2 regions of the Promicromonospora sukumoe genome follow, and region 2 is predicted to be linked to the other one. Evidence: riboswitches for the same ligand, from Rfam matches in the RefSeq annotation. Region 2 holds a riboswitch; the other holds the start of a gene.
What was found. Region 2 has a riboswitch for FMN ahead of ribD (bifunctional diaminohydroxyphosphoribosylaminopyrimidine deaminase/5-amino-6-(5-phosphoribosylamino)uracil reductase RibD). Riboswitches for the same ligand answer to the same signal wherever they lie in the genome.
Positions count from the first base shown of each region.

Region 1: linked by a shared signal. The riboswitch ahead of pnuC (nicotinamide riboside transporter PnuC) and the one ahead of ribD (bifunctional diaminohydroxyphosphoribosylaminopyrimidine deaminase/5-amino-6-(5-phosphoribosylamino)uracil reductase RibD) in region 2 are both predicted to bind FMN.

Region 1 is NZ_JACGWV010000002.1:1,187,165-1,198,936, forward strand. It holds gene FHX71_RS22405 (ABC transporter permease) at 1-1,158, opposite strand, end outside; partial or broken gene FHX71_RS22410 (ABC transporter ATP-binding protein) at 1,155-2,105, opposite strand; gene FHX71_RS22415 (TetR/AcrR family transcriptional regulator) at 2,177-2,875, opposite strand; gene FHX71_RS22420 (uracil-xanthine permease family protein) at 2,974-4,236, opposite strand; gene FHX71_RS22425 (poly(ethylene terephthalate) hydrolase family protein) at 4,304-5,164, opposite strand; gene FHX71_RS22430 (LLM class F420-dependent oxidoreductase) at 5,295-6,224, opposite strand; gene FHX71_RS22435 (DsbA family protein) at 6,246-6,863, opposite strand; gene FHX71_RS22440 (hypothetical protein) at 6,887-7,144, shown strand; gene FHX71_RS22445 (TetR/AcrR family transcriptional regulator) at 7,155-7,904, shown strand; FMN riboswitch at 8,054-8,190, shown strand; gene pnuC (nicotinamide riboside transporter PnuC) at 8,305-8,991, shown strand; gene FHX71_RS22455 (Gfo/Idh/MocA family protein) at 9,053-10,204, shown strand; gene FHX71_RS22460 (acyl-CoA dehydrogenase family protein) at 10,255-11,475, shown strand; gene FHX71_RS22465 (sensor histidine kinase) at 11,562-11,772, shown strand, end outside.
Region 2 is NZ_JACGWV010000001.1:2,175,710-2,187,481, reverse strand. It holds gene FHX71_RS09635 (riboflavin synthase) at 1-487, opposite strand, end outside; gene ribD (bifunctional diaminohydroxyphosphoribosylaminopyrimidine deaminase/5-amino-6-(5-phosphoribosylamino)uracil reductase RibD) at 487-1,635, opposite strand; FMN riboswitch at 1,758-1,892, opposite strand; gene rpe (ribulose-phosphate 3-epimerase) at 2,202-2,864, opposite strand; gene FHX71_RS09620 (DUF1761 domain-containing protein) at 2,901-3,329, shown strand; gene FHX71_RS09615 (hypothetical protein) at 3,434-3,958, shown strand; gene FHX71_RS09610 (RsmB/NOP family class I SAM-dependent RNA methyltransferase) at 3,999-5,564, opposite strand; partial or broken gene fmt (methionyl-tRNA formyltransferase) at 5,750-6,682, opposite strand; gene FHX71_RS09600 (hypothetical protein) at 6,855-7,625, shown strand; gene FHX71_RS09595 (HAD family hydrolase) at 7,622-8,287, opposite strand; gene FHX71_RS29720 (primosomal protein N') at 8,284-10,791, opposite strand; gene metK (methionine adenosyltransferase) at 10,880-11,772, opposite strand, start outside.

The sequences.
Region 1 (11,772 bases), on a different contig from region 2:
GGCGTCCTGGAGCACGGTGACCCCGTACCCCGCCCCCGCGTACGCCGTCCAGGACATGATGAGCGCGGCGAAGCCCGCCGCGATGTCGGAGCCCTGGACGCCCATCGCGGCGATGTAGCCCGCGAACTGCTCGTTCTGGGTCACCAGCTCCCCGGCCGTCGCCATGAGGTAGCCCACGAAGAACATGTAGACGCCGATCGAGACGGCCCAGATCACGAACGACGACCGGGTCAGCCGCACCATGAGCGCGGCGGCCGAGGTCAGCGACGCCGAGTGCGCGGGCCCCCGCCGTTCCGCGATCAGGCCCGCCCCGAGGTCGCGGTGCAGCGTCAGCCAGGCCGCGGCCAGCCCGCCCACGACGAGCACGCCGACGCAGAGCAGGAACGGCCGGTAGTCGTTCGCGCCGTACGGGTCGATCTGCTGCGCCCACCCGACGGGCGAGACCCAGTGCAGCCAGCCCAGCGCGTCCGGGTCGACGTCGGCGCCGCCGCGCAACAGGTAGCCGCCGATCACGATCCACACGCCGAGCGAGTTCGCCCCGCGGGACGACGACGCGACCTGCGCCGTCACCGCCGCGATGCCGGACGCCGCCAGCCCGACGGCCACGACCTGCGCGCCGAGCGCGACGGCGCCGCTCGACGGCCCCTCCGGCCACACCACGGCGGCGGTCAGCGCGCCCGAGACGACCGAGAAGATCACCCCGACGACCAGGCCGGTCACCAGCGGCGCGAGGGAACCCACGCGGGCGGCCCGCACCAGCTCCAGGCGGCCGAGCTGCTCCTCCTTGCGCGTGTGCCGCACCACGGCCATGACGGCGAGCACCCCGAACACGGCGACCATGAAGATGCCGACGCGCCACGAGACCGTGGACGCGACGGACCCGGTGTTCTCGTACGGCCCGAGCAGCACCAGGAAGGCCGGGTTGCTCACCAGGGTGGCGTGGATGGTGTCGCGCTGCTCCTGGGTGCCGTACAGCTCGGACACGGAGCTCAGCGTGCTGACGAACAGCAGGACGCAGACCGCGACCTGGGCGGGCAGCAGCACGCGGTCGCGGCGCAGCGCGAGCCGCAGCAGATCGCCCGTGCCCGCGAACGCGCCCCGCAGCGCCAGTGCCGGGCGCTCCAGCGCCGGGACCGCCGGAAGCGTCGCGGCGGTCATCGCCGGCCCGCCTTCACGGAGCCGCGGCCGTCCTTCACGGAACCGCGGCCGGCGGGCGCGTCCTCGAGCCGCTCCAGCTCGTCGCCGTACTGCCGCAGGAACAGCTCCTCCAGCGACGGCGGCTCGATGGTCAGGCCGTGCGGCTCCAGGCTCGCCAGGGCCTTCGTGACCTGCGGGAGCGCGTCGTCGTCCACGTGGAAGGCGACGCGCACGGCGCCCGCTCCCCCGGACGACCCGGACGGCGCGGCGCTCCCGGCGCCCCCTGCGTCGGTCACGACCAGGTCGTGCACGCCAGCGAGCGCCTCCAGCCCGCCGACGTCGCCCGTGACCACCGCGGTGACCCTGGACCGCGTGAGGTGGCGCAGCTCGGCGAGCGTGCCGGACTGCACGTCCTTGCCGTTGCGGATGATCGTCACGGTGTCGCACAGGGCCTCGACCTCGCCGAGGATGTGGCTGGAGAGCAGCACCGAGGTGCCCTGCGCCGTCGCCTCACGGATCGAGTCCTGGAACACGGCCTCCATGAGGGGGTCCAGCCCGGACGTGGGCTCGTCGAGCACCAGCAGCTCGGCGTCGGCGCTGAGCGCGGCGACCAGGGCGACCTTCTGCCGGTTGCCCTTGGAGTAGGTGCCGGCCCGCTTGGTGGGGTCGAGCTCGAAGCGCTGCAGCATGCGGTCCTTGCGCGCCCGGTCGGGCTTGACGCCGCGGAGCCGGAGCAGCAGGTCGATGGCCTCCCCGCCGGTCAGCTTGGGCCAGAGCGTGACGTCGCCGGGCACGTAGGCGAGGTGTCCGTGCAGGTCGACCGCCTGGGCGAACGGGTCGCCGCCGAGCAGCGCCGCCCGTCCGGCGTCGGGCCGCAGCAGGCCGAGCAGGACGCGGATGGTGGTGGACTTGCCCGCCCCGTTGGGGCCGAGGAACCCCGCGACCTCGCCGGGACGGACGGTCAGGTTCAGGCCGTCGAGGGCCTTCACGCTGCCGAAGGACTTGTGCAGGTCGTGGATCTCGATCGCAGGTGTCACGGTCATGAGTTGTTCGCTCCCGGTTCGTTGACGTACAGGAGGTACTCGTCGAGCGTGCGGCGAGACGTGAGGAAGCCCTCGGTGAACAGCTCCATCATCGGCAGGTAGCTGTTCGTGAGGTAGTTGCGGACGATGCCCGCGAGGTCGTCGGGGTCCGACGGCGGGTCGAGCGTCACCTCGAGCAGCAGCGCGCCGAGGGACGAGAGCGTGAGGTAGCGGGCGCGCGCGGCGTCGTCCCGGCTGGGCACGATCACCCCGGCGGCCACCCCGTCCCGGGTGTAGCCGACGGCGTCGGTGACCATGTGGTCGATGAACTCGCGGGCCAGCGGGCTGCCGTCCTGCATGGACCGCAGCACGTAGCCGAGCACGGGGGCGTTCTCGTCGGCGGCCGCGAACCGCTGGAGGAAGCTCTGGCCCGCCGCGACCGTGGCGACGTTCTCCTCCTTGAGCCGCCGGATCGTGGCCAGGACCTGCGCGTCGCACTCGGCCCGCAGCTTGGTCTTGGTGCCGAAGTGGTGCATCACGAGCCCGGCGCTCACCCCGGCGTCGGCCGCGATGGTCCGGACCGACGCGCCGAAGCCCTCCACCGCGAACCGGCGCACCGCGGCGTCGCGGATCCGGGCGCGGGCGGTGAGGTCGTCGGCGTCGACGGGGCCGTTGCGGGAGCTGCTGGTCGAACGATCCGAACGGGCTGAACGCATGTTCAACATGCTAGACACGCGTTCAGCCCGGTGTCCATACCCGTGTCAGACGTACAGGTCACGGGAGGGACCTGTACGTCTGACACGTGGTGTGGGGGTCAGCCCTGGGCGGTGCCCCGCCAGCGGCCGATGGCGCGCATGACGTGGTAGATCACCAGTGCGGCCGCGGTGCCGAGCGCGATGCCGCCGAACTCCAGGTCGCCGACGATCCACGTGAAGTTGGCGATACCGATGATCAGCGGCACGGCCGCCGTGGTCAGGTTCACCGAGTCGGAGAAGTCGACCTTCGCCTGCACCCAGATGCGGGCACCGAGGATGCCGATCATCCCGTAGAGCATGGTCGTGACGCCGCCGAGCACGCCCGCAGGCACGGTGTTGATCAGCGCACCGAACTTGGGCGAGAGGCTGAGCACCAGCGCGCCGAAGGCGGCCACCCAGTAGGCCGCCGTGGAGTACACGCGGGAGGCGGCCATGACGCCGATGTTCTCCGCGTACGTGGTGGTGCCCGAGCCGCCGCCGAGGCCGGCGAGGGTCGTCGCGACGCCGTCGGCCAGAAGGGCCCGGCCGGTGAGCTTGTCGTAGTCGCGGCCGGTCATCGCGGCCACCGACTTCACGTGCCCCACGTTCTCCGCGATGAGCACCAGGACCACCGGGAGGAACAGGCCGAGCACGCTCGGGTCGAACGACGGCGCGGTGAAGTGCGGCAGGCCGAGCCAGCCGGCCTTGGTCACCGGGGAGAAGTCGACCTCACCGCGCACGCTCGCGAACGCGTAGCCGATCACCACGCCGAGCAGGATCGCGAGCCGGCCGACGATCCCCCGGAACAGCACCTGGATCAGGATGATCGAGGCGAGGGTGACCACGGCCGTCAGCGGGGCGAGCTGGAAGTTGCTCCACGCCACCGGCGCCAGGTTGAGCCCGATGAGCGCCACGATCACACCGGTGACCACGGGCGGCATGATGAGCTGGATCCAGCGCGCTCCGGCGAAGTGCACCACCACACCGACGAGGGCCAGGAGCAGGCCGGTGGCGAGGATGCCGCCGACGGCGACGGACTGCCCGCCCGACGCCGTCGCCGCGGTGATCGGCGCGATGAACGCGAAGCTCGACCCCAGGTAGCTCGGCAGCCTGTTGCCCGTGATGAGCAGGAAGGCGATGGTGCCGATGGCCGAGAAGAAGAGCGTGGTCGCCGGGTCGAACTTCGTGAGGACCGGCACCAGGAACGTGGCGCCGAACATCGCGACGATGTGCTGCAGACCGATCCCCACGGTGCGCGGCCAGCTCAGCCGCTCGTTCGGGGCCACCACCTCACCGGGGGCGATACGGGCGCCGTCACCGTGCAGCTTCCAGCCGAGTCGCATTGTGTTGTCCTTGATCTCGCAACGAAAGTGTCGCGCGGATCTTAGCGGTCGGCGGGTTACGGCCCGGTCAACAGCTGCTGCGGTACTCGCTGATCTGCTCGTCCGGCTCCGGGGCTGGGCAGAGGAACTGCGCGTAGCGCTCGTCGTCGTCCACGTAAAGCTTGAGCCACGAGATGCCGTACCGGGCGACGGTCGCACCCGGCAGGGTGGGCGCGTCGTGCCCCAGGCCGCGCAGCTCCAGGTACGCCTTGTCGCCGTCCGCCGGGAGCGACTCGTACATCGGCTCGGCGTGCAGCCGCACCCGGGCCACCGTGTCGTCCTCGGCCCCCACGATCAGCGTCGGCGCGCTGACCTCGGGGAACGTCTTGTCCACGCTCCAGGGCGTGAGGGGCACGACGGCGCGCAGCGCCGGCCGGTCCTTGGCCGCCTCCAGGCTGCCGCCGCCACCCATCGAGTGGCCCATCACGGCCTGCCGGGTGTGGTCGACGCGGTCCGCGGCCTCGGTCTCCTGGAGCTGGTCCAGCGCCGCGAGGAGCTGGTCGCCGCGCTGCGCGGGCGAGTCGGCCGGGGAGTTCGTGTCGATCGTCACGACGACGAAGCCCTGCGAGGCGATCCGCGGCCCGAGCCAGGCGATGCTCGCCTGGGTGCCCGTGTAGCCGGGCGAGACGGCGACCGCCCCGAACGTGCCCTCGGACGTGTCGGCCGGGTAGTAGACGGTGCCGCCGCCGAACCCGTCGGCCGCGGCCCGGGAGATGACGTCCACCTCGACGTCGAACGGGCCGAGCGGCGCCTCGACGCTCGCCTCGGAGGGGTCCGGGCCGCGCCGGAGGCCGTCGTCGGCGGAGGCTGCGGCCGGGCCGACGAGCGTCCCGGCGGCCAGCACCGTCACGGCCAGAGAAGCACGGGCAACACGAGACATGCTCTGCATGGACTTCTCCTGGGGTCGTCGCGAGGAGCGGCTGAGAAGACCCTAAGGAACATTCACCCCGACGGCCTGCGGAAGCGCACGGGCCGCCCCGCCGGGTGGCGGGACGGCCCGGGAGCAGGCGGGAGCGACGTCAGCCGAGCTGGGGGCGCACCTCGCGCGCGACCAGGTCGAGGTGGTCGAGGTCCGCCAGGTCCAGCACCTGGAGGTAGACCCGCTGGACGCCCTCGGCCTCGAGCGCCTTGAGCCGGTCGACGGCCTCGGCGACGGTGCCGGCGATGCCGTGCTCGCGCAGCTCGGCCGGCTCCCGGCCGATCGCCGCGGCGCGCCGCGTGAACTCGGCCTCGTCCTTGCCGATCGCGGCGACGAGCGCCACGGACTGGACGATCGACCCGGGCTCGCGCCCGGCGTCGGACAGGGCCTTCTCGATCACCTTGATCCGCGGGCCGATCTCGCTGATCTCCGGGAACGACTGGTTGTACTCGTCGCCGTACCTCGCCGCCAGGGCGGGGGTGCGGCGCGGGCCGCCGCCCCCGACCAGCACGGGGATCTTGGACTGCGCGGGCTTGGGCAGCGCCGGCGAGTCGGTGATCTGGTAGTGCTCGCCCGAGAAGGAGAACGTCTCGCCGACGGGCGTACCCCACAGGCCGGTGACGACGGCGAGCTGCTCCTCCAGGATGCCGAACCGCTTGTCGGGGAACGGGATGCCGTAGGCCGCGTGCTCGGCGGCGAACCAGCCGGTGCCGAGGCCCAGCTCCACGCGGCCGCCGGACATCTGGTCCACCTGCGCCACCTGGATCGCCAGCACGCCGGGGTGCCGGAACGTCGCCGACGAGACGAGCGTGCCGAGCCGCACCGTGGAGGTCTCGCGGGCCAGGCCAGCGAGCGTGACCCAGGAGTCGGTCGGGCCGGGCAGGCCGTCCCGGTCGCCCATCGCGAGGTAGTGGTCGGAGCGGAAGAACGCGCTGAACCCGAGCCGCTCGGTCGCCTGGGCGACGGCGAGCTGGTCGTCGTACGACGCGCCCTGCTGGGGCTCGGTGAAGATACGCAGGTCGAGAGTCATGTTTCCTCTGGTGCCGGTGGGTCAGTCGAACTGGGGGTCGGTGGTGCGCGACCGCTTGATCTCGTAGAAGTACGGGTACCGCGCCAGCGTCACGGAGGCGTCGAACAGCGCGCCCGCCTCCTCGCCGCGCGGGATGCGCGTGAGCACGGGGCCGAAGAAGGCGACGCCGTCGACGTGGATGGTGGGCGTGCCGACGTCGTCACCGACGGGCTTCATACCCGCCTCGTGGGAGGCGGCGAGCTCCTCGTCGTAGTCCTCGGAGGCGCCGGCCGCCGCGAGCTCGGCGGGCAGGCCGGCCTCGGCGAGCGCCGCGACGGCCACGGCGTCGAAGTCCTTGTCCTGCTGGTTGTGGATGCGCGTGCCGGCGGCGGTGTAGAAGGCGGAGAACGCCTCGGGGCCGTGGTCGGTCTGGACGGCCGCGGCGATGCGGCCGATCCCGCGGGAGCGCTCGATGCGCGCGCGGTAGTCGTCGGGGATGTCCCGGTCCTTGTTGAGCAGGTAGAGGCTCATCAGCTTGAAGGTGAGCTCGACGTCGCGGATCTGGGCCACCTCGAGGGCCCAGCGCGACGTGATCCAGGCGAAGGGGCACAGGGGGTCGACGTAGACGTCGACGACGGGACGGGCAGCGGTCTCGGTCACGCGCAGCAGACTACGCTCACTGCGTGACCGGGATCCGATGGGGAAGTCTCGCCACCGTCGTCGTCGGCGGGGTGATCTTCCTGGTGTGCCTGGTGGGCCTCGTGCTCGGTCATCCGTGGTCCGCGGTACCCGGTGTTCTCGGCCTGCTGACGGCCGTGCGCGAGGTGCGCTACCTGCGCAGACTGCAGTCAGGGAAGATCTCCGGCAAACGGGAAAATTCGCATCATGAGCCCCATACTTCGCTCAAAGACTCTTCACGGCGGCCGTGGGACACGCGGTAGCCTGCCTGGCATGACCGCCGTCCGTACCCACACGCACGCGCAGGCCGTCGACGCTGCGGTGGACCTGTTCACTCGGCAGGGGTACGAGGGAACCACCGTCGAGGAGATCGCCGACGCCGCGAAGGTGAGCCGCGCGACGTTCTTCCGCCGGTTCCGCTCGAAGGAGGACGTGGTCTTCGCGGACCACGAGCTGCTGCTCGAGGAGGTCGTGGTGATGCTGGCCGCGACCCGGCCCGACGCGCGGGCGAGCGAGGAGTCGGGCCACGACCTGGGCCGCGCCTGGGACGCGGACGTCGACCCGTACCTCGAGGTGTGCCGCGCGGCGCGCATGGTGTTCGACCACCACGTGGGCCAGCGCGAGACGTCGCTCGCCCGGTACGCCCTGCTGCAGCAGGTCCCGGCCCTGCGCGACCGCGAGCTCATCACGACGCACCGCTACGAGCGGGCGTTCACGCACTACCTGCGCGACACCCTGCCGCCCGAGCGGTCCGCCTCCACGGCGTCGATCGCCTTCGCGGCCTCGGTGGTCGCGGTGCACAACGCGATCCTGCGGCGCTGGCTGCGCACGCCGTCGCTGGAGCTGCGCCCGGAGCTGGAGGAGGCGTTCGCCGACCTGCGCCGGGCCGCCGTGCTCGGCACGGCCGCCAGCCCCCTGGCCGACGACGGCACACCGGTCACCCGCCGCGTCGTCGTGACCGTCGTCGAGGGCGTTGCGGGGCCCGACGAGGTGGCCCGCGCCGTCCGCGACGCGCTGGTCTGACCCGACGCGCCGACCTCACGCGCCGGCCTCACCCCGTGTCAGACGTACAGGTCCCTCGGGGGACCTGTACGTCTGACACGGGGCGCTTCCGGGCGGGAATGCCGCCGTGGCATCCTGTGTTCCGCTAGACATCGTGCAGCAGCAGTTGCACACGTGCTCCGGGGTCGGTGAAATTCCGAGCCGGCGGTGATAGTCCGCGACCCGGGTCGCTCCTTCGGGAGAGCCCGGTTGACCTGGTGAGATTCCAGGACCGACGGTTAAAGTCCGGATGGGAGGAAGCACGTGCGGCGCGCGCCGTCGACCCCTCGGGGTCCCGGCACCACGCCGTCGTCGGCGCCCTCGTGGCGCGCCGGCCCTCACCCCGGAGTCCCTGTGCGGACTTTCGGAAGAGGGAAGAGACATGGACTGGTTCCGCGCCGCCTACGACGCGACGTTCCTGGTCGGCGACCAGCAGATCTACTGGCGCGAGGTCATCGGCAACCTGTTCGGCCTGGCCTCCGCGCTCGGCGGGCTGCGTCGCAAGGTGTGGGCCTGGCCGGTGGGCATCGTCGGCAACGTCGTGCTCTTCACCGTGTTCATGGGGTCCTGGTTCGGCGAGACGGGACGCGCCGACATGCTCGGCCAGGCCGCCCGCCAGATCATGTTCATCGCCGTCTCGGTCTACGGCTGGTACCGCTGGCGGCAGACCCAGCGGATCGGCGGCGTCGGCACCGTGGCCGTGCACCCGCGCTGGGCCTCCTGGCGGGCGCGCGTGGGCCTGGTGACCGGGATGTTCGCCGGCACGCTGCTGCTCACCCCCCTCTTCCGCGCCCTCGGCTCCTACGAGCCGGTCTGGGCGGACGCCTGGATCTTCATGGGCTCCGTGCTCGCCACGTACGGCATGGCCAAGGGCTGGGTCGAGTTCTGGCTGATCTGGGTGGCCGTCGACCTGGTCGGCGTGCCGCTGCTGTTCTCCGCCGGGTACTGGGCGACCGCCCTGATGTACGTGGTCTACGGCGTGTTCACGCTGATCGGCTTCTTCGCGTGGTGGCGCATCAGCCGCCGGGAGCAGGTCGGCCCGGACGGGGTCACGGTCGCCGCGGCCTGATCCCTCCGCGTCCTGAGCCGGCGCCCTGGGGCCGCCACCCGATCGCGTACCGTCGGCGCTCGTGAACGCACAGGAGCGCACGGCCAGGATCGGGATCGTCGGCTCGGGCTTCCGCGCCCGCACCATGCTGCGGGTGCTGCACGCGCTGCCGGACCGGTTCGAGGTGGCGGGCGTGGCCACCCGCAACGCGGCGGACCGGGAGGCGCTGGCGGCGCGCGGCCTGCCCGCCGCCGGCCTCCCGGGGCTCCCCGCCCCGGCCTACGCCTCGGTGCCCGAGCTGCTCGACGGCGGCGCCCCGGACCTCGTGCTGCTGACCCTCCCGGCGGGCGCGGCCCAGCCCGTCATCCGCGACCTCGCCGCCGCGGGCGTCCCCGTGCTGACGGAGACACCCGCGGCCGGCACCGTCGAGGAGCTCGCCGCGCTCCAGCGGCTCGTGGACGACGGCGCCTGCGTGCACGTCGCCGAGCAATACCACCTGGAGCCGCTGGTCGAGGCGCAGCTCGCGGTCGCGGCGTCGGGCCTGCTGGGCGCCGTGACCGACGCCCACGTCGCCGTCGCGCACGACTACCACGGGATCAGCGTGCTGCGCCGGGCCCTCGGCGCCGGGTTCGAGGACACCGAGATCACCGCCCGGCGCGACGTCCGCCGGGTGCTGCCGAGCCCCAGCCGCGCGGGCGACCCGGACGACCTCGCCCTCGTGGACACCGTGCACGCGACGGCCTGGCTGGACTACGGCGACCGCCTCGGCACCTACGAGTTCGACGACGTCCAGTACCGCTCCTGGGTGCGCTCCCCCGCGCTGCTGGTGCGCGGCGAGCGGGGCGAGCTGCGCGACGACGTCGTCCGCACGGTCGGCACCGACGGGCAGCCCCGGCGCGCCACGCTGGAGCGGGTGGCGGCGGGCGGGGCCGGCAGCCACGAGGGCCTGTTCCTGCGCGGCTACGCGCTCGACGGCGAGTGGCTGCACCACAACGCGTTCCGCCCGGCCCGCCTGCCCGACGACGAGCTGTCGATCGCGCGCATCGTCGCCGACATGGCCGACCACGTGCTGCACGGGTCGACGCCGCCGTACTCCGTGGCCGAGGCGGCCCAGGACCAGTACCTCCAGCTCGAGGTGCGGCGGGCCGCGGCGTCGGGCGAGCGGGTGCGGACCCGGCCGCAGCCGTGGGCGCACGGGCGAGTCTGCCGCCACGCCGGGGCGGAGACGTCGTGAGACGTAGTATCGCTTGACCTGAGATTGGGTACCGGCGCACCATGGGAAGCATGACTCAGACCCCCGGGGTGACGGCGCCCGACTACGACCTCACGCAGCCGCTCGACATCGACTTCGCCGGCGCCTTCGCCGACATCACGGAGGAGGAGCGGGCACAGCAGCTCGCCGTCCGCCAGTTCGTGCAGGACGAGGTCCTCCCCGTCATCGACGGGTACTGGGAGCGGTACGAGGTCCCGATGGACCTGGTCAAGCGCATGGCCGAGCTGGACTTCCTGCGCGACGGCGTGGACGTGCCCGGCTTCCGGAAGATCTCCAAGATGGCGGAGGGCCTGTCCGCGATGGAGATGTCGCGCGGCGACGGGTCCGTGACCACCATCTGCGGCGTGCAGGGCGGCCTCGCGCTGCGCTCCATCACGATGCTCGGCTCGGACGAGCAGATCGAGAAGTACGCGGGCCCGATGGCGCGCGGCGAGATCCTGGGCGCCTTCGCGCTCACCGAGCCCACGCACGGCTCGGACTCCGTGGGCCTGGAGACCTCAGCGGTCAAGGAGACGCGGGACGGCGTCGAGGGGTACGTCATCAACGGCGAGAAGAAGTGGATCGGCTTCGGCTCGATCGGCGACATCTCGGTGGTCTGGGCGCGCGGCGAGGACGGCCAGGTGCACGGCTACATCGTCCCGCAGGACACCCCTGGCTACCGGGCCACGACCATCGAGGGCAAGCTCTCGCTGCGCGCCATCCACCAGGCGCACATCGTGCTGGACGACGTGTTCGTCCCGGCGGACTGCCTGCTGCCGAAGTCGCGGTCGTTCAAGGACACCGGCCGCGTCCTGTTCGCCACGCGGCTCGGCGTGGCCTGGGGCGCCGTCGGGCAGGCCATCGCCTGCTACGAGACCGCCGTGGCCTACTCCCAGCAGCGCGTGCAGTTCGGCCGCCCGCTCGCGGCGAGCCAGATGGTGCAGGAGCGCCTGACGAAGATGCTGTCGATCCTCACGCAGATGCAGCTCCTCGTGAAGCAGATGACGCGGCTCGACGAGGCCGAGCAGCTCACCGGCCCGCAGGCCTCGCTCGCCAAGTACACGTGCACCCGAGGCGCCCGCGAGATCGCCGCCATCGCCCGCGACCTGCTCGGCGGCAACGGCATCCTGCTGGAGAACCGCGTGGCCCGGCACTTCGCCGACATCGAGGCCCTGCACACCTACGAGGGCACCGAGAGCATGCAGGCCCTGATCATCGGCCGCGAGATCACGGGCACCAGCGCCTTCGCCTAGGCGGTTCCGAGGTAGGGAAAACCCCACCCGGACCGGGTGGGTTCGCTCAGTGTTCCGGGGGCGCCGGTCCGCCTAGGGTCATGACCATGACCAGCGATGACGGCCCGACGCCGGCGCCCCCGCCCCGCACCCTCGCGGACCATGTCGCGCCCGCGCTGACCTCGGGCACGGGGTTCTTCCGGGCCCCGTACCACCCCGCGACCCGGCGCGCGGTCGCCGCGCTGGCCGTCGGCTGGATCTGGCACCTGACGGCCGGCCTGGTCCTCTGGGCCCTCGTCCTGGTCTCGGCCGGCCTGG
Region 2 (11,772 bases):
AGCCGTCGTCGGACACCCAGGTCACCGTGAGGGAGACGCCCGACAGGGCCACCGAGCCCTTCTCCGCGACATACCGCGTCAGGGCGGCGGGCGCCGAGAACTCGAGGTCGTCCCAGCGCGGGCCGGGCGTGCGCCGCACGAGCGTCGCCACGCCGTCGACGTGCCCCTGGACCACGTGCCCGCCCAGGCGCCCGTTCGCCGGCAGGGCCCGCTCCAGGTTGACCTGGGCGCCCGGGACGAGGCCGCCCAGGGAGGTGCGCCGCAAGGTCTCCGGCATCACCTCGGCCACGAACGCACCGTCCGCCACGGAGGTGACGGTCAGGCACACGCCGTCGACGGCGATCGAGTCGCCGGGGCGCGCGTCGGACGTGGCGAGCGGCCCGGAGACGGTCAGGACCGCGTCGGGCGCGGTGCCCGCGGGAGTGTCGGCCTCCGGCCGGACGAGCGCGACGACGGAGCCGAGCTCCTCGACGATTCCGGTGAACATCAGATCTCCTCCTGGGTCTGCCGGGCGGGCCGGCCGGGCTGCGTCTCTGTGGGATGCGCTTCTACGGGCTGTGCTTCTACGAGCGGGGTTTCTCGGGGCTTGAGCCGCCGGGCGACCAGCAGCATGTCGTCGCCCAGCCGGGTCACGTCGTCGGTGGCGAACCGGGCGGCCTCACCGATGGTGGTCACGCCGAGGTCGCCGACGGCGGTCGCGCCCGCGCCGAGCAGCACCGGCGCGACGTACGCGTGCACCTCGTCGACGGCGTCCGCGGCCAGCAGGGCGGTCGCCAGCGTGGGGCCGCCCTCCACCAGCAGGTGCCGCACCTCCCGGTCACCGAGCGCGCGCAGGGCGCCGTCGAGGTCGTGCCCGGGCAGCGTGAGCAGGTCGCCGCCGGGCCCGCGCAGGCGGGCGCCGTCGGGCACGACACGGTCGCCGAGGACCACCCGCAGGGGCTGGTGCTCGAACCGGCCGCCGTCGGTCCGGCGCGCGGTGAGGGACGGGTCGTCGGCCAGTGCGGTCCCCGTGCCGACGGCGATGGCGTCCACCTGCGCGCGGACGACGTGGGCGTGCGCGCGGGCCTGCGCGCCGGTGATCCACCGGCTGGTCCCGTCGACGGCGGCGACCCGCCCGTCGAGGCTGGTCGCGAGCTTGAGCGTGACGTACGGGCGGCCCGTGCGGACGGCGTGCAGCCAGGTACGCAGCAGCTCCTCGCCCTCGTCGGCGAGCAGGCCCGTGGTCACCTCGATCCCGGCGTCGCGGAGCTTGGTCGCCCCGCCCGTCGCGACGGGGTTCGGGTCGCCGACCGCGACGTGCACCGCGGCGACGCCCGCCTCGATCAGGGCGTCCGCGCACGGACCGGTGCGGCCGTGGTGCGCGCAGGGCTCCAGCGTCACGACCGCCGTCGTGCCGAGCGGGTCGATGCCGCGGGAGCGGGCGTCGGTCAGGGCCGCGGCCTCGGCGTGCGGCGTCCCCGCGCCCCGGTGGTAGCCCTCCGCGACGGTGCGGCCGTCGGGGTCCAGGAGCACGCAGCCGACGCGCGGGTTGGGCCCGTACGCCGGTCCCAGCCGTGCCAGCGCGAGCGCGCGGCGCATCGCCGCCTCGAGACCGTGCGGCGCTGTCGCCGTCTGACCGGTGGCTGCCTGATTCATGCCGTCCTCCCCGAGCGTCGGCGCTCCGGGGGTGGACGACGGGTACGCGGACAGGGAGCCCGAAGGCCCAGCCCGCGCGCACGACGTCACGACGTAGCACGCCCCTGGGGACGGCTCCGCCGCACGTGCATCCTCCCATCCGGACTTTCACCGTCGGTCCTGGAGTTCCACCAGGTCAACCGGCCCGTCCTTGCGGACGGACGCGGGTCGCGGACTATAACCGCCGGCTCGGAATTACACCGACCCCGGAGCACGTGTGTGCGTACTGCTGATCGCCAGCATGCCACAGCCCGCGCAGCCAGGTGCCATGGCCTGCGTCACACCCCGGCACCACCTGGGCCGCCGCGGCCCTGCTGCCGCGCGCCCGCATACCCGCCCGGACTCCCCCGCTCGGGGCTCCGTGGTGACGTGACTCGTCGAGGTGCGTCGGTCAAACAACGCGCTTGGCACACTATTTCTACCCGAACGAACTAACCCACCCGGCTCCGTTGAGTGCTGGGTATTCGCCCTTTTTCGTGCGCGAGAAGGGCGAATACCCAGCACTCAACGAGGCGGGTTTGGTGGGGTCAGTGGGTGTGCTTGGCCGCCAGCTCGCGGAGCGTCGCGATCTCGGCCGGGATGTCCTCGGCCCCGTACACGGCCGAGCCCGCCACGAAGACGTTCGCGCCGGCGTCGGCCGCCCGCTCGATCGTGTCGCGGGACACTCCCCCGTCGACCTGGATCCACACGTCCAGGCCGGACTCGCTGACGGCCTGCCGGGCGCGCCGGATCTTGGGCAGCGTGCCGTCGATGAACGACTGCCCGCCGAAGCCGGGCTCGACCGTCATCACGAGGATCATGTCGACCTCGGCGAGCAGGTCGAGGAACGGCTCCACGGGCGTCGCGGGCCGCAGCGCGACGCCGGCCCGCGAGCCGAGCCGGTGCAGCTCCCGGGCCAGCCGCACGGGCGCCTGCGCGGCCTCGGCGTGGAAGGTGACCGACGCCGCCCCCGCCTCCGCGAACGCCGGCGCCCACCGGTCCGGGTCCTCGATCATGAGGTGGGCGTCGAGCGGGATGGGCGACACCTTCGCGAGGCGCTCGAAGATCGGCAGCCCCAGCGTCAGGTTCGGCACGAAGTGGTTGTCCATGACGTCCACGTGCGCGTAGTCGGCGGTGGCGATCTTGCCGAGGTCGCGCTCCAGGTTCGCGAAGTCGGCGGACAGGATGCTGGGGGCGATGAGTGCTGCCATGATGCCAGCCTAGAGGCCGACGGACAGGGAGCACCGATGATCCCCGAAGTGAACTACTGGGCTGTGATCGTGGCGACGCTGTCCACGCTCGTCGTGGGCTCCGTCTGGTACACGCCCCGGGTGTTCGGCACCCGCTGGATGCGCCTGGCGAGGGTCGACCCGAAGGCCGCGCAGGCGGCGGGCATCTGGCCCATCGTCGTCACTGTGATCGTCAGCTTCCTGACGGCGTGGGTGCTCGCCGGCGCCGTCTACATCTCCTGGGTCTTCTACGAGGGCAGCTTCTTCACGGCGTCGGTGGTGACCGCCGTGCTGCTCTGGATCGGCTTCACGGCGGCCCGCTTCATCACCCACGACGCCTTCGAGGGCCGCCCGCCCGCGCTCACCACCCTGAACCTGGCCCACGAGCTGGTGACGATCCTGGTCATGTCCGTGATCATCGGCGTCTGGCCGCCGGCGGGCGTGTAGCCGAGCCTTCCAGCCGCACCTCCAGCGACCAGGTACCAAAGTTCACCCAGGCTCCGCCCGGGAGCATCTGACCCGGACGTCGGACGGCGCGCTAACGTCCGGCCATGGTCAGCAAGCCGGACGGCAGCCACGGATGGTTCCGCAGGTTCTACGACGAGACCTACAACCTCCGCACCATCAGCACCAGGCGGCTCTGGTTCAACGCGTTCCTCTTCCCGTGCTGCATCGTGCTGGGCATCCTCCTCATCGCAGATGTCCACGGGGACCGGCAAGTTCTGGAGTCGCGCGGTGTCGTCGTCGATGCGGTTGTCGTCGAGCGCGGCGACAACCTGAAGCTGGAGATTCCCACGGGCGACAGAGGGCCAGCGACCTACGTGCCCCGCCCTGACGATGCGCTTGCCGTGGGCGACGTCGTCACCGTCCGCTACGACCCCCTGGACCCCACCAACTTCGCTCCCACCATGGAGAGCGGCCTCGGCGGTGCCATGGCGAGCTTCGGAGCCGTCCTGATCATCCTGGCGGCGCTGTGGTCGTTTCAGGTCGTCGAGCTGATCGGGCGCCTGGCAGGACGCCGACGACGCCAGCCTCGCAACGTCGGCTTCAACTTCACGCCCCATTTCACCGACTGAATCTCACCGGGTGACCGGGCCGAACATCGACCTGACGCTGCTACGCCGTGCGGCGCAGCAGCGTCAGGTGCATCGCGTCCGTACCGTGGACGTGCGGCCAGAGCTGCACGTCGTCGCGTTCGGCCAACGGGATGTCCGCGCCCGGGCGCAGCGCGGACCGCACGGCGGCCGGGGTGTCGAGCCGCTCGACGTCGCCGCGCTTCTTCAGCACGTCGGTGACCACGAGCTGCGTCTCGGCCAGGTGCGGCGAGCACGTCACGTAGGCCACCACTCCCCCGGGCCGGACGGCGTCCAGCGCCGAGGCGAGCAGCTCGCGCTGCAGCCCGGTGAGGGCGGCGAGGTCCGACGGCGTCCGCCGCCACCGGCTCTCCGGCCGACGGCGCAGCGCGCCCAGGCCGGTGCACGGGGCGTCGACCAGCACGCGGTCGTAGGCCCCGGGCTCCTCCGTGCCGACCTCGCGGCCGTCGCCGGTGCGCACCTCCTCGACCGCGCCGTCGGGCAGCGCGGCCAGGGCGCCCCTGACCAGGCGGGCCCGGTGCGGTGCCACCTCGTTGGCGACCAGGGCCGCACCCCGCTGCGCGGCGAGCGCGCCGAGCAGCGCGGCCTTGCCGCCCGGGCCCGCGCACAGGTCCAGCCAGCGCTCGTCCCGGCCCTCGACGGGCACGCCCGCCAGGGCGAGCGTGACGAGCTGCGACCCCTCGTCCTGCACGCCCGCGAGGCCCTCGCGGATCGCCGGGATGCCGGACGGGTCCGAACCCTCCAGGCGCAGCGCCGTCGGCGCCCAGCGGCCCGCGACCAGGTCGACGTCGCCCCAGGCGTCCTCGTCGGAGGCCTCGACCAGCCCGGGGCGCGCCACCAGGGTGACGCGCGGGGCGGCGTTGTCGGCGGCCAGCAGGTCGGCGAGCTCGTCCACGCCTCGCTCGTTGCCGGCCAGCGCCTCGCGCAGCGCCCGCGCGATCCACAGAGGGTGCGACTCGGCGAGCGCGAGACCCGTCAGGGTGTCGGGCGCCTCCTTCTCGAGGATCGACAGCCACTCGTCCAGCGGCCGCTCCGACACCCTGCGGAGCACGGCGTTCACCATCTGCGCGGGACCCGCACCCACCCGGTTGCGGGCCAGCCCGACGGTCTCCGAGACGGCCGCGTGCCCGGGCACGCGCATGCCGAGGAGCTGGTGGGCGCCGAGCCGCAGCACGTCGAGCAGCGCCGGGTCGAGGCCCGGCAGCGGGCGGTCGACGCACGTCGCCAGGATCGCGTCGTACCGGCCGCGCAGGCGCAGGGTGCCGTAGGTGAGCTCGGTCGCGAAGCCGGCGTCACGGCCGCGGATGCGCCGCTCGCGCAGCAGCGGCGGCAGCACCAGGTTCGCGTAGGCGTCGGACTCGTCGACCTCGCGGAGCACGTCGAACGCGGCCATCCGCGCGGGGTCGGTGCGCTTGCGCCGCTCCGACGGGGCCTGCGACGTGCGGGACCGGTCGCCGCGGGACCGCGACGCGGAGCGCTGCCGGCCCGCGGAGCTGCGCCGCTCGTCGCCGAAGCCGCGGTCGCCGTCGCGCCCGCCACTGCTACTTCCGCCGCCGCTGCCGCCGCGGTCGCCCTCGTAGCCGCTCATGCGGACACCTCCGCCGTGCCGGCGGCGCCTGCGGGCGTCGTCCCGGCTGCCGGGCCCGCCGTCGGCGAACCCGCCGTCGGCGAACCCGCCGTCGTTGCACCTGGCTGCGTCGAAGCTGCCGGAGTCGAACCTGCTGCCGTCAGAGCTGCCGCCGCACCCGCCGTCGGCGCGCCCGCCGTCAGGCCGCCGAGCACGAGACCCTCCTCGACGAGCGCGCGGCCACCGCCCCGGGCCCAGTCGGGCGCGGGCATCGCCTTCTTGCCGACCGGGCGCACCTCGCCGAGCGCGACGGCGTGCGTCGCCGTCCCGACCAGCACCTCATGCTTGTGCGCGCGCACCTCGCCGGCCGTCAGGTCGGTGACCTCGGGGCGCGGCGAGACGGGGCCGAGGCCCAGGCGGGACCCGTCGGGCAGCACGGTCCACGCGCCGGGCGCGGGCGTGCACCCGCGCACCAGCCGGTCGACGGCGAGAGCGGGGTCGGTCCACACCACGCGGGCGTCGTCGGTCGTGAGCTTGGGCGCCACGGAGATGCCGTCGGCGGGCTGCGCCTGGGGCTGGAGGGTGCCGTCCTCCAGGGCGTCGAGCGTCGCCACCAGGAGCTCGGCGCCGGAGACGGCGAGTCGGCCCAGCAGGTCGCCCGAGGTGTCGGTGGGCCGGATCGTCTCGGTGGCCGTGCCGAGCACGGGGCCGGTGTCCATGCCCTCGTCGAGCAGGAAGGTGGTGGCGCCGGTGACCTCGTCACCCGCGATGACGGCGCGCTGCACCGGCGCGGCGCCGCGCCAGGCGGGCAGCACCGAGAAGTGCAGGTTGATCCAGCCGAGGCGGGGAACGGCCAGGACGGCCGGACGCAGGATGTGCCCGTAGGCGACCACGGGGGCCGCGTCGATCTCGAGCTCGGTGAGCATCGCGACGAACTCGTCCCCGCGCGGCACGTCCGTGATGACGCGCAGGCCGGCCTCCTCGGCCCGGGCCCGGACCGGGCTCGGCGTGAGCTTGCGGCCGCGGCCTGACGGCGCGTCGGCGCGGGTCAGGACGGCCACCACCTCGTGGCGCGAGCCGAGCAAAGCCTCCAGCGAGGCGACTGCGGGTTCAGGGGTTCCTGCGAAGAGAAGACGCACCGGGTCAGTCTAGGTGTGCGCCAGACGTGCGGCCCTGTCGGGACTGCTCGGTCGTGGTGGCGCGGTCGGGGCGGCGAGCTCGGGGCGGCTCGGCCTGCAAGGTCGACGCGCTTCGGCACACAAACTCGGCACACATGCCCGGTACCAGGTGCCGCACCGTTGGAGGACCCCGATGCGCCGATCCACGCTCGTCCCAGCAGGGCTCATCACGAACGTGCTGAAGGCCGTGCTCGCGGTGGGTCTCTCAGTGGGGCTCACGACAGGGTGCGCGGCGGGCACGCCGGGCGCGGGCCCCGACGACGCCGACCCCGCCAACCCTGCCGACCGCGCCGACCGGAGCGACGGAACAGGCACGGGATTCGCGGAGGTGCTCGCCGGGCCCGCCCCCACCGCCGACTACGCCTGGTACCCGGAGACGGTCTCCGCGGCCCTGCCGTCGGTCCGGTACGCCGACGGCGGCGAGGCGCACGCCTCCGAGCTGGCCGCGGTCGGACGGTTCACGAGCTGGGCGGCCGGCGAACCGGGGCACCCGAGCATGGAGGAGATCGACCTGACGTTCGCAGTCGACGAGGTCGTCGAATCGCTCGGCGACCTGACGATGCTCGAGGGCACCACGGTCACGGTGCACGTCGCCGTCGACGGCTCCGCCGACTCCGACACCGACACAGACCGGATGGCCGAGGAGCTGCTCGCGCTGGACGACGTCGTGCTGTTCCTGAACCACGTGGGACCCGAGCCGTGGCCGCCGCCGGAGTGGGTCGTCGTGTTCGACAACACCTTCCTGGGGGACGTGCACGACGACGGCACCATCACCTGGCCCGTGGCAGAGGCGATCGCGGCGAACAACCCCGCCGACTCCCACCCGGAGGCCGACGTGACCACGCTCGACGAGCTGCGGGCAGCGGCTGGAGCGGCGTCCGAAGCAGCGGCAACGGCGGGCTAGCCGGCTACGGGGAGCCCCAGCGCGCGCAGGTCCCTGCGCAGGGCCTCGGTGTCCGTGAACACCACGCCGTGGAACCCGACGCCGCGCGCCGCGTCCACGTTCACGTGCTTGTCGTCCACGAACACGGCGCGCGCCGGGTCGACGCCGAACCGCTCGGCCACGAGCTCGAAGATGCGCCGGTCCGGCTTGGCCATGCCCTCCCGGCCCGAGACGATGACGTCCTCCATGAGCCCGATCGCCGGCGCGGCGGGCTCGGCGCTGTGGAAGGTCTCCGCCTGCCAGTTGGTCAGCCCGTACAGCCGCAGCCCCAGGCCCTTCAGCTCCGCGACCAGCTCCGCCGAGCCCTCGATCGGGCCCGTCAGCGACAGCTCGTAGTGCTCGACGTACCGCCGCAGGTCCTCGACGTGGTCGGGGTGGGTGCGCGCCACGCGCTCCAGGAGCACGGAGTAGGCGGTACCGGCGTCGGCCGCGTGGTTGAGCGAGCCGAAGTCCACGGCCTCGAAGAACGCCTCGACCTCGGCCCTCGGGCGGCCCTCGTACGGACCGAAGGGGTCCCAGCCGATGAGCACGTTGCCGAAGTCGTACACGACGGTGTCGATGGCGGTCTCGTCGGTGGCGGGTGCGTCGACGACGGTCTCGGTCGGGCGGTCGGCTGCGGTCACAGCATCTCCTTCGGGTCGAGCTGAACACGGACGGTGCCGCCCTCGCGGCGCGCGGAGCGGACGGCCAGGCTGGCCTTGAGCCTACGGGCGAGCTCGTCACCCTGGGCGAGCGGTACGCGCAGCACGGTCCGCACGGGCAGGTCGAGCGCCTGGAAGCTGATCGCGCTGCTGCCACCGCTGCCACCACCACTGCTACGACCACTGCCGCCGCTGCTCCGGCCGCTCCCGGCCCCGTTGCCCGGCCCGCCCCGTCTGCCCGACGGCGCCGCGGTGCCACGCCCACCCGGACCCCGGCCGCCCGACCCCCGCCCCGGGGTCTCCGGGTCGAGCTCGACGGGTCCGAGCACGCCCGAGCCCGCGCCCAGGTCCTCGCGCAGCCCCACCCGGCCGACGACGGCGTCCACCGCCGGCCGGTCGCCCGTCACGGCGGCGACCCGCACCGCGGGCGGCAGGTGCAGCTCGGCACGCTCGTCGAGCTCGCGCTCCGCGAAGCCCGCGGGGTCGAAGCGCACGAGGGCCTGGGTGGGCCCGGGGGCGCCGTCGCCGACGAGGAGCACCTGGCCGCCCGGCCCGGGCCGGACCAGCCCGGCCGCCGAGAGCCAGCGGTGCAGGGCCTCGGTACCCGCCGCGAGGCCGGTTCCGCCGGTCATCACGGCGGCGTCGAGCAGGAGGGCGATGGCGTAGCCGCCCTCGGCGACGGGCTCGGCCCCGGGGGTCGCGACGATGAGCGCGGGGGTGCCCGGGACGGCGTCGATCACTCCGCCCGGCGCGGACGCCGCCGACAGCCGCACCGGCACCCCGGTAAACGCCCGGCCGAGCTCCTCCGCGGTGCGGGCAGAGCCGACGCGGACGGAGCGCAGGCCCGTCCACCCGCACTCCTCGCAGCGCCAGCCGCCGGCCAGCCGGCCGCACCATGTGCACTGCGGTGCCCCGTCCGCGTGCGGCAGACCGAGCGGTCCGTGGCAGTGCGAGCAGCGGGCGGCGACCCGGCAGCGCGAGCACGCGACGACCGGCAGGTAGCCCGACCGCGGAACCTGCACCAGCACGGGGCCCCGGTCGAGGGCCTCGCGGGCGGCGCGCCAGGCGGCGGACGGCAGCCGGGCCGCGGCGGCCGCGCCCTCACGCGCGAGCTCGACGGACGTCAGCGCCCGCACCCGCGGCGCCCGGGCGCGCACGACGTCCCGGGGTGCCGCCAGCTCGCGCGCCCAGCCGGACGCGAGCAGCCCCTGCGCCTGCACGGTGCGCCCCGGGGAGCCCAGCAGGAACGCCGCGCCCTCGTGCTCGGCGCGCAGCGCCAGGACGTCGCGCGCGTGCGGGTACGGGGCGTGCGGCTCGGCCAGCGTCTCCTCGCCGTCGCCCCACAGGACCACCAGCCCCAGGTCCGCGACCGGGGCGAACATCGCGGCCCGCGTGCCCACCACGACACGCGCCGCGCCACGCAGCGCCCGCAGGAACGCCCGGTACCGGGGCGCGGGGCCGTCGTCCGCGAGCAGCCGCACGACGTCGTCCGGCGCGGCCCCGGCGCCCTCCAGGGCCGCCGTCACCCGCTCCACGTCCCGCGCGTCCGGCACGACGACGAGCACCCCGCGCCCGCCCGCCGTGCACGACCGCACGGCCTGCGCGACGGCGGCCGCCCAGTGCGGGGTGCCCGCTGCGGTGTCCTTGTCGGTGTCCTCACCAGTGCCTTCACCAGCGTCGACACCGACACCGGGCAGCGCCGACCACACGGCGCGCGGCGCCTCGCCGGACGCGATCCGCCGCAGGTACGCCTCTCCCCCGCGGTACGGCGCCCAGGCGGAAGACGACGGCGCGGGAGCGAACTCGGCGGCGGGAACATCAGCGGCAGGACCGTCGTCGGCAGCAGCGCCGTCAGCAGCAACAGCGGTGGGACCGTCGTCAGCCGAGACCTCAGCGGCCTCCGGCGCCGGCTCCTTCTCTGCCTCCTTCTCGACGCGCGCGTGGCGCGGCGGCAGGGCCAGGCGCAGGACGTCGGCGAGCGTCCCCGCGTACCGGTCGGCGACGGCGCGGCACAGCGCGAGCACCTCGGGGGTCAGCACCTGCTCGCCGGACACGACGCGGCGCAGCGGCACGAGCCGGCCGTCGTGGTCCGAGGTCTCCTGGCGCGCGACGACGTAGCCGCCGACGTCCTGCCGCCCGAACCTCGCCTTGATGCGCACGCCGGGCTGGGCCTCGTCGGCCATGGAGACGGGGACCAGGTAGTCGTACGGCTGGTCGAGGTGCGCGGGCTGGAGGTCGAGCACGACCCGCGCCACCGGCAGGTGCTCGGTGATGGGGATGCCGTTGGTCTCGGCGTTGTCGAGCGGGCCCCGGGAGCTCTTCTTGCCCCGGCTGTTTCCATGCTTGTTCCCCTGGGCCGCAGGAGCGCCGCCCACCTCGTCCAGCCCGAGCAGCGCGCCGTCCTCAGCGATGCCGTCGTCTGCCGTGTCGCCCACTGCGATGTCGCCCTTCGCGACGCCGTCCTCCACCGCCATGTCCCCGTTCACGTCCCTATCCCACCACGGGCCACCCACACTCCGCGGCGGGTGCGGAGCCTGGTCACGCGCGGTGCGCCCGACGTCGGGGCCAGAGCCCTCAGAACAGGCTGAGCAGGTCCTCGACGCGGTCGGTGCGCTCCCACGTGAAGTCGGGCAGGTCGCGCCCGAAGTGCCCGTACGTCGACGTGGCCCGGTAGATGGGGCGCAGCAGGTCGAGGTCGCGCACGATCGCGGCGGGCCGCAGGTCGAACACCTCGTGGATGGCGGCGGTGATCTTGGAGACGGGCACGGTCTCGGTGCCGAACGTCTCGACGTAGAGGCCCACGGGGTGCGCCTTGCCGATCGCGTACGCGACCTGCACCTCGCAGCGCCGCGCGAGACCGGCGGCCACGACGTTCTTGGCCACCCAGCGCATGGCGTACGCGCCCGACCGGTCCACCTTCGAGGGGTCCTTGCCGGAGAACGCGCCGCCGCCGTGCCGCGCCATGCCGCCGTAGGTGTCGACGATGATCTTGCGGCCCGTCAGGCCGGCGTCGCCCTGCGGCCCGCCGATCACGAACTTGCCGGTCGGGTTCACGAACTGCCGCGCGCCGGCCCAGTCGAGCCCGGCGGACTCCAGCACGGGCGCGATGACGGTCTCGGCCACCTCGACGTGCAGCTTCTCCTGCAGCACGTCGGCGTCGTGCTGGGTGGAGAGCACCACGGTGTCGACGGCGACGGGGCGGTCGCCGTCGTACCCGATGGTCACCTGGGTCTTGCCGTCGGGGCGCAGGCCCTGCAGCTCGCCGGACTTGCGCACGGCGGTCAGGCGCTCCGAGAGGCGGTGCGCGAGCCAGCCGGCCACGGGCATGTAGGCGGGCGTCTCGTCCGAGGCGTAGCCGAACATCAGGCCCTGGTCGCCGGCGCCCTGGGCGTCCAGCGGGTCGAGGTCGCTCGTGTCGTCGCGCATCTCCAGCGCCTTGTCGACACCCTGGGCGATGTCGGGCGACT